2 regions of the Bradyrhizobium sp. 4 genome follow, and region 2 is predicted to be linked to the other one. Evidence: predicted binding sites of a transcription regulator. Region 2 holds the regulator's gene; the other holds the start of a gene.
The links. The regulator LexA, encoded in region 2, represses DNA repair genes until DNA is damaged. The targets are predictions, from matches to a motif close to TGTTCNNNNTGTGTTCNG.
Positions count from the first base shown of each region.

Region 1: IVB45_RS34345 (ATP-dependent Clp protease adaptor ClpS) is a predicted target of LexA. The motif match lies at 2,890-2,907, and genes of this name have one in related genera.

Region 1 is NZ_CP064686.1:7,153,709-7,158,085, forward strand. Features, by position in the region: gene IVB45_RS34330 (methyl-accepting chemotaxis protein) at 1-1,395, opposite strand, end outside; gene IVB45_RS34335 (enoyl-CoA hydratase) at 1,516-2,286, opposite strand; gene IVB45_RS34340 (MarR family winged helix-turn-helix transcriptional regulator) at 2,283-2,732, opposite strand; gene IVB45_RS34345 (ATP-dependent Clp protease adaptor ClpS) at 2,941-3,594, shown strand; gene IVB45_RS34350 (ATP-binding protein) at 3,726-4,377, shown strand, end outside.
Region 2 is NZ_CP064686.1:4,247,381-4,251,757, reverse strand. Features, by position in the region: gene IVB45_RS19940 (hypothetical protein) at 9-443, opposite strand; gene lexA (transcriptional repressor LexA) at 1,007-1,708, opposite strand; gene glp (gephyrin-like molybdotransferase Glp) at 1,885-3,096, opposite strand; gene IVB45_RS19925 (hypothetical protein) at 3,316-3,507, opposite strand; gene IVB45_RS19920 (HAD family phosphatase) at 3,676-4,308, opposite strand; gene IVB45_RS19915 (alpha-hydroxy acid oxidase) at 4,317-4,377, opposite strand, start outside.

The sequences.
Region 1 (4,377 bases), 2.9 Mb from region 2:
GGAGGACGAGACCGCCGCGGTCTGGCTGCTCGATTCTGACACCAGCGAGCGCACGTCGGTCGCGGTGGCATCGAGCTCCTTCGTCGACGCCGCAACGCTGTGAATGACGGCTTGCACGGTGTCGTCGAAACTGCGGCAAGCCGCATCGACGGTACCGGAGCGGGCGAGCTGCAGCGCCTGCTGCGATTCGCGTTCCCGGCCCAGGCGTTCCGCGGTCGCCGCGCTCTCGCGCAAGCTTTCGAGCGCGGCGGCCATGGTGCCGAACTCGTCGGGATACCTGGATTGCGGGACGGGCGTCGCGTAGTCGCGGGCGCTGATCTTGGCGATAGCATCCAGGATGGCACGCACCGGGCGCATGAGGCGGTTGCGGATCACGTACACGCCGGCCAGGGTCACGGCGAGCGCGAGCAGGAACGCGAGCGACTGCACGACGAGATTGGTGAGCGCCCTAGCCTGCACCGTCTCCGCCCGGACGATCGACTGGTCGAGCGCCTTGTTCGCCACCGCGACGATGGACGCGAAGGGTGACTGACACAGCGTATTCCATTCCGCGGCGGGCATCGCGGGCTTGCCGCTGCCGTCGAAATTCTTGGTGAGGTCGCCGATCTGCTTGAGGGCACCGTCGGTCTTGGCCTTCGCGTCCGTCGCTGCCGTCACCAGCTCCGCCGCTACGCCCGGCGCAGCCAGCAACTCGGCCATGCCCGCCCAGCCGGAGGTGATCGTGCCATCCCATTGCGCCACTGACCGCTTCTGAACGTCGTCGAGCGGCTTGCTGCCGTTGACGTTGGAGCGCAGCGACGAGCAATGGATTCCATAGCGATCGCGCACCTGCCAGGCGAAGCGCCGGACCTGGATCATGCGTGCGATGAAGGGGTCGTCCATCCAGGCACGGTTCGACACCGCGGTGGAGGCGAGGTTGGCCGTGTCGATCACCTTCGTGACGGCGTCATACCAGGAGTTGGTGCGCTCGATCTTGCGCTCGGCACGCGGACGCTTGGCCTCGTCGTAGAACAGCTGGAATTGCGGCGCCGCGGCGCTCCAGCCCTGCTTCAATGTGCCGGCGAGTTCGTCGCGGCGGGCGAAGTCGACGGTGGCAAGCGCGGCTCCGATCGCGTCATAGCCGCCCTGCTCGGCCTTCTCCGCCGCCTCTAGTTTTGCTCGCGGATCATCCTCGCCGAGAATCGCGCTCTGGGCATCGCCACGATTGTTGCGCAGCGCCAGCACGCCATGGAAGATCGCCTTGTCGGCCGCGGCAAGCCGCGCGGTCTCGAGGCTGTCGCTATAGCGGCCGAACGCCCCGACCATCTGGATCGCCGTGGAGGCCAGCGCACCCGCGGCCAGCAGGGCCATCAAGGTCAGGAGGAGCGAACTTACCGATTTCTTAAACATTGCCATGGTGTCGGGGGCCTATTCTTTCGAGCGCCACCTTGCCCGCGACATGCCAATGTTCCGTTAAGGTTTTAATCGAATTGTCGTGAGTTTCCCGGCCCGACAAGCCTTCCTGCAGCCCGGACTTCACGCAACTTTCGTGAAATCCGGCGGGCGGCGCTCCGCAAATGCCGTGAAGGCCTCGCGCGCCTCGGCGGTACGCAGGCGCAGTCCGAACTGCTCGCCTTCGGCATTCATCTGCGCGACCAGCGCCTCGCCATTGCGCATCAGCTTCTTGGTGGCGGTGAGCGCGCCGGCCGGCTGACGGGCAAGACGCTGCGCCAGCGCGAGCGCTTCGGCATCGAGCTTGTCGAGCGGCACCACGCGGTTGGCGAGCCCCCATTCCAGAGCGGATTTGGCCGGCACGGTCTCGCCCAGCGCGAACATCTCGTAGGCCCGCGCGTAGCCGATGCGCGCCGGCATCAGCAGGCTGGAGGCGGCTTCCGGCACAAGCGCAAGGCTGACGAAGGGCGTCGACAATTGCGCGTTGTCGGCAAGCACGACGAGATCGCAATGCAGCAGCATCGTGGTGCCGACGCCGACGGCGCGGCCCTGCACCGCCGCAACCAAGGGCCGGGTGCAGCGCGCCAGCGACTGGATGAAGCGCACGACGTTGCGGCTTCCTTCCGACTTGCCCGCTGCGACCGCGGCGAATTCGCCGACGTCGTTGCCGGCAGTGAACATGTCGCCTTCGCCGCGGATCAGGATCACGCGGGCCGACGCATCCGACTCGGCGGATTCGATGGCGTCGGCAAGTATGCCGTACATCGCATCCGTCAGCGCGTTCTTCTTGTCGGGGCGCGCCAGCGTGAGCGTGAGAATTCCGCCGTTGTTCTCGATCCGGACTTGGTCAGTCATTCGTTCGCTCCTCTTGGGAATTTATCCTGAATGCGCGTCAGCCAGCGCGCGACGACGTCGATCTCCGCGCCGGTAAATCCTTCCGTCAATGCCGCATTGACCTTTGCTGCGCTGGCCTTCGCCTGCGCCAGCGCCGTTCGCCCCTTCGGCGTCAGCCAGACGCGCCAGGCGCGACCATCCTCGTGATCCGCGCGCCGCTCGACCAGTTTAGCCGCCGCCGTACGGTCGACCAGCCCCGAGATGCCGGCCGGCCCCATGTCGAGCGCCGCGGCGGCCTCGCCCATCAGGACGCCGTCCTGCTTGCCGAGGATGAACAGGAGTCCTGCCTGCGCCGGCGTGACCTCGCTCGAAGGCTGCCCCGCCATCCAGCGCTGCAAGCGCCGCTGCGCGACGCTCAGCAGGTAGATCAGCCGATGATGCCCCCCGCCGACTTCTTTATTTCGCATGCGAAATATATAATCGAAGCGGCCCGGAATGTCAAAGGACGGCAGCTGGATCGATGTGCCACGGCATCGTCGAGCAACAGCGCCGCACCGGCGCACCAGAACCTCACCCACCAATCGCAATTAGTCGCCGCCGCCCAGCTTGACGATCGCTTCTTTTTGTTCCCTATTCGTTCTATTCAATCATAGATTGTATCGAAGACCTTTCGTGATGAACAGTATGCGTGGCGAGAACCAGCCGACCCAGCTCGTAATTCATAATGACGATGATACGCCGGACCAATTCGTGATGGATCTGCTTCGGCAGGTTTTCGGCAGATCAGACCGTGAAGCGACCGCGCTCATCACCCAGATCGAGCAGAAGGAAAAAGCGGTTTGCGGGCCTTACCCGCAATCGGTTGCCGAAGCCCTTTTCAAATCTGCGCAACAATCCATCGAATTGGCCGGCCACCAACTGCAGGTCACGCTAGAGGCGGTCAAGACTCCTTGCGAACTCTGTGGCAAGCCTGAGGGACAGACCGACGTTCGTATCGGCGACCGAACGGTCTGGCTGTGCAGCGACTGCATGCGTGCGGCGGATGAACCCTCGAACGAACAAGAGGAAGATTTCGACTTTGCTTGCGACGTTCTCGATTGGCACCTTGCCAGCACCGCGCGCAGCAAACTCGTGACCACGATCCGCCAATTTCCCGGCCACATGCGGGTCGATCTTCAAGCCGCGGTCGACCGGCTCTTCGGCAAGGCCATCCGGCTGGTGGGACTGAACGAGGAGCAGCGCTACGAAACGCTGTCGATCCCACGACTGCTCAAGGAGGGCCGCTATGCGATCGCGATTGCCCGCTGCAATATTCCGACGTCGATGTAGGCGAGAAGAGCCCGGTCAAGTGTCTGGATAACGGACTATGGCTGTGTGAGCAGGATCATCTCCGCTATGCGGTTTTGCTCTGCGCACACCGCGAATACAGTCGCGAGCCCGGCATTCGGATCGAGATCCTGGTGCCTTCAGGTTCCGCAGGCGCGGCTCTCGTCCAGCAATGCTTCAATGAATTGGAGGAAGCCGTACAGGCTGCGCGGACCTATCGCGGCAAGATCCTGTCGCTCGATGCCGACTCCGACTATCGCGGTCGCTCGCGCGGCATCACGGTGCATCGCTTGCCGCAGGTCGCGCGCGACGAGGTGATTCTGCCGGAGCAGACCCTGCGGCTGCTCGATCGCAACGTTCTGACCTTCGTCAACACCCGAGACCAATTGCGCCGGCTGGGTCAATCGACACGCAAAGGCATCTTGCTGTACGGGCCGCTGGGCACCGGCAAGACCCACACGATCCGCTATCTCGCAACGCATTTGCCCGGGCATACGACGTTGATCATCACGGCCGAGCAGATCGGTCTGCTCGGCGCCTATATGAGCCTGGCACGCCTGCTCCAGCCGTCGATGGTGGTGATCGAGGATGTCGATCTCATCGCCCGCGACCGCGATGACATGGGGCCGTGTGCGGAATCCATGCTGAACAAGCTGCTCAACGAGATGGACGGGCTGAAGGAAGACGCCGACATCCTGTTCGTTCTGACCACCAACCGGCCGGAGGACATCGAGGGAGCTCTCGCGGGTCGCCCCGGCCGCATCGATCAAGCTATCGAAGTGCCGC
Region 2 (4,377 bases):
CGGCTGCGTCAGCCGATCGGCAGGCGCGTGACGGTCGGCTGCCTGTCGGCGATGACCTGCGCCTTGTGCTCGCGCTCCGTCACCGGCTGGGTCACAGGCAGTTGCAGCACGGTCGCGCGCTGGCCTTCGACGAGCTGCGTCACCAGCACATATTTGCCGTCCGGGAATTCGATCGCGTCATGATGGCGGTCGGGAACGTGCGGGTCGATCTTGCCGAACTTGCCCACGCGGGAATTGATGGTGCGCGTCCAGATCCAGCGATTGTCGTAGCGAACGTCGTCGGCGAAGGCGAGCTCCGTTCCCGGCAGCAGGCAGACGGCAACAGACGGATCGGCTGCCGAGGCGAAGCCGCGCGTCGAGGTGCCGCGGAAGCTTGTCGTGACGATCGTCTCGCCGACTTCGGCGGGGCGCGACGCGACGGCATGTAGGCTGTAGTCACACATCGGGTGCTCCTCATGCTGGGATAGCAACCCGCGTCTCTTCGAGGCGCAGGCCTCTATCAGAGTGGAAGCACGAACGCTCTGCTTGGTTGTGGGCAAATCTGCGGCTGCGTTCCGCAAGCCGCGATCACATTATCTTTCCCGCATTCAATAGGAACAAAGCCTGCTACGATGCATTCGGGAGGCGCGTGTCCGAATGTTGCCAGCCCGGATATTGCCGACTTGGCTGCAACGGTTGCTCGATCGCATTCCGCACGTTGCGGACGATCGCTGGCCGCCATTTCCTCGAACACTTGAGCCGCGCAGCGGTGCTGCTTCGTGGGCATCGCGAGGAGCCAGCGCCGGAGGAGGGGCCGGATAGTCTGTGCAGAACCAGAAAGACTATCCAGCCGGAGCGGAAGATGATCCGCTCCAATCTCTGACCGGCGATACCGATCGGAAGCGCGCGAGGCGCCAAGCACCTCCAGTATGAAGTACTCCCCGGTATCAAGGACGCCAGGTATCAAGGACGCCCGGTATCAAGGACGCCCGGTATCAAGGACGCCCGGTATCAAGGACGCCCGGTATCAGTACTTCCGGTAAAGCCCGATCAGCTTGCCCTGAATCTTCACCCGGTTAGGCGGCAGGATACGGACCTCATAGGCCGCGTTGGCGGGCTCGAGCGCGATCGAGGCGCCGCGCCGGCGGAAGCGCTTCAGCGTGGCTTCCTCGTCGTCGATCAGCGCCACCACGATGTCGCCGGTATCGGCGCTCTCGTTGCGCTGAATCAACGCCATGTCGCCGTCGAGGATGCCGGCCTCGACCATGGAATCACCGCGCACTTCGAGCGCGTAATGCTCGCCCGAGCCGAGCATGTCAGGCGGTACGCTGATAGTATGGCTGCGGGTCTGCAACGCCTCGATCGGCGTGCCGGCCGCGATGCGACCCATCACCGGCACCGCGACGGGACGTTCGCCCTCGTCCGCGGGCAGGCTGGAGCTCGCGCGCACCTTGCCGAGATTGCCCTCGATGACGCTCGGCGTGAAGCCGCGGCGGCTGCCTGCGGCTGCCTGGAGCTCCGGCAGCTTGATGACTTCAATCGCACGGGCGCGGTTGGGCAGGCGTCGGATAAAGCCACGCTCCTCGAGCGCCGTGATCAGGCGATGGATGCCCGACTTCGAGCGCAGGTCGAGCGCATCCTTCATCTCGTCGAAGGAGGGCGGTACGCCGCTTTCCTTCAGACGTTCACTGATGAACCGCAGAAGCTCGTATTGTTTGCGCGTTAACATCTCGACCAAAGTCCCCCGGTTGATGTCGTCCGATTCCGAGACGCTGAATTCGGCAATATGCCGCTACATGCTCGAAACAAATCATGAACGGACACTATATGTTCGATACATGTTCCGCAACTGCTTAATTTACCGTGAACAGAGCAAAGTTGGCGGAACGCGCATTGCCGGGGCGCTCAGACAGGGAGCCGCAACACTTCGCAAGCCGTGCCGGCTTCGGCCTTCGGCGCGAACGGTGCGCGCACGAGAAGTGCCTGCGCTGCAGCGAGATTCGCAAGCAGCGAAGAGTCCTGATGATTGACGGGAAGAACGACGCGTGTGCCATCGTCGCGCTCCTCCAGATGCGCGCGCAGATAGTCCTCGCGCTGGTCGTTGGCGCTGACGTCGCGGCCGAGCACGGCGCGCTCACGGCGATGGTGAATCACTGAACGGCCCGACAGGGCACGAATCAGCGGCACCATGAACAGGAAAGCGCACACGTAGGACGACACGGGATTGCCCGGCAGACCGATCACGCCCATTGCGCCGAGCCGCCCGTGCATCATCGGCTTGCCTGGCCGCATCGCGATCTTCCAGAACGCCATCGCGATGCCTTCGTCCCGCAGTGCCTGCTGGACCAGATCGTGGTCGCCGACCGATGCGCCTCCGGTCGTGATCAGGATGTCGGCGCCGCTCTCACGGGCGCGGCGGATGCCGGCGGTGGTGGCCTCCAGCGTGTCGGCGGAAATACCGAGGTCGATGGTCTCGGCGCCTTCGCTGCGGGCGAGCGCGTGCAGGGCGTAGCCGTTGGAATAGACGATCTGGCCGTGGCCGGGCGTGCTGCCCGGCATCACCAGTTCGTCGCCGGTGGCGAGAATCGCGACCTTCGGACGCCCGCAAACGGCAAGGTGCGGATGATTCATCCCGGCGGCGAGCGCGAGGTCGCGCTCGGTGAGACGGCTTCCCTTGCGCAGGAGCACGTCGTCCTCGCGGAAATCGACGCCGGCGGGGCGAATGTGCCGACCGGCGATCGCGGCTTCCTTGATCGTGATACGCTTGCCGGCGGCGACGGTGTCCTCCTGGATCACGACGGCGTCCGCGCCACCGGGAACGACGCCGCCGGTGAAGATCCGCACGGCCTCGCCGGCGCCGACCATCCCCGCGAACGGTCGGCCCGCCGCGACTTCGCCGATGATGGTGAGCTCCGAATCGATCGTCGCGGCATCGGCCGCTCGCACCGCGTAGCCGTCCATCGCCGACATCGCCTGCGGCGGCTGCGTGCGCCGCGCCGCGACGTCACGCGCGAGCACGCGATGGTAGGCCTGGTCGAGGGAGATCATTTCTTCCGGCAGCGGCTCTGCACCCGCCAGCACCGCGGCAAGCGCGTCGGAAACTGGCATCAAGGCCACGGCGAAAACTCCTGCTCGGCACGTTCGGGCGAATGTTCCGCACGTCTTCTAGCCGAGCGCGGGCGCAGAGGCAAAACAGCCGAGCGGGTGCAGTCATCCCACCGCATTGTTCCGGAAGGCAGGATCAAGCGCGTTGCGGCACGATCCGAAGAACGTGCCAGATCGGCAGGACAATGGTCATGGCAAGACGAGAACGACGAGCGCCCCGGCCTGCATCGATCAGCTCCCTGGCTGCCCGTGAGTTACGTCGGGCGCCTTGGGTCCCTGATCCTTGTCGGGCAGCGGATCGGCCTGGGATTTCAGGTCGGCGGCCTTGCTCACAAGCTTGGCGGAAAGATCCGAATCTGAAGTTGTCCTGGCGAATTCAAGAAGAAGAGAGGCCTGCTTGGTGAGGTAGGTTTTGCCCAACACGATGATGCATCCGTCTGTAGAAGTCCCAACGGACTCTAGAGTCCGGAAGACGGTATTCCGTTCCGGGAACTCTGTATAAAAATGCACAAAGTGATCGGGTTCCTAAACTTCTTCAAAATTAGTCGCGTTGGGCCGCATCTCCGGGGGTCTCGCGGCGGCAGATCGTCGTCAGATGCCCAATGCTTTCAATGCGTTCCCCACATCACGCGGCGAGGTCACATGCACGGCCGTCAAGCCGCGCGCCCGCGCTCCCTCGATGTTTTCAGCAAGATCGTCGAAGAACACGATACGCCCGGCGGGCACGCCGATCGCCGCGACGACGTGGTCGAAGGCCTCGGCATCCGGTTTGCGCAGGCCGATGCTGGACGACAAATACAGCTCGCGGAAATGGCCGAGGAGGTCGGCATATTCCCTTGAGAAATGGTCCACGTGTGGCCGGTTGGTGTTGGAGAAAGCGTACAGCGGCATCTGCTTCGCTGCCCGCGGCAGCAGCTCGGCGATGTCAGGCATTTCGCCGGCGAAGATCGCGTTCCAGCCTTCCAGGAACTGCGCGTCCGAAATGCCGATTCCGAGCGACGCTCGCAATGAGGCGAAATAGTCCTCATCGCTGATCTTGCCCATCTCGTGCAACCGATAGGCTTCGCTGTCGCGCACATAGCGCGCGACGATGGATTCGGGCTTGCAGCCGGCGTGTCCCGCCCAGCAGGCGATCGCCTTGGAGAAATCGATATCGAGCACCACGCGGCCGAGATCGAACAGAAGCGCATCCGCGCTGCCGGGAGAGAGCGATGTCACCTGCATCCTTTCACTCAGTATCGATATGGCTCGTGGTCGAACAGTGGAAACGCGCTGAACACGCTCGGCGCGTTG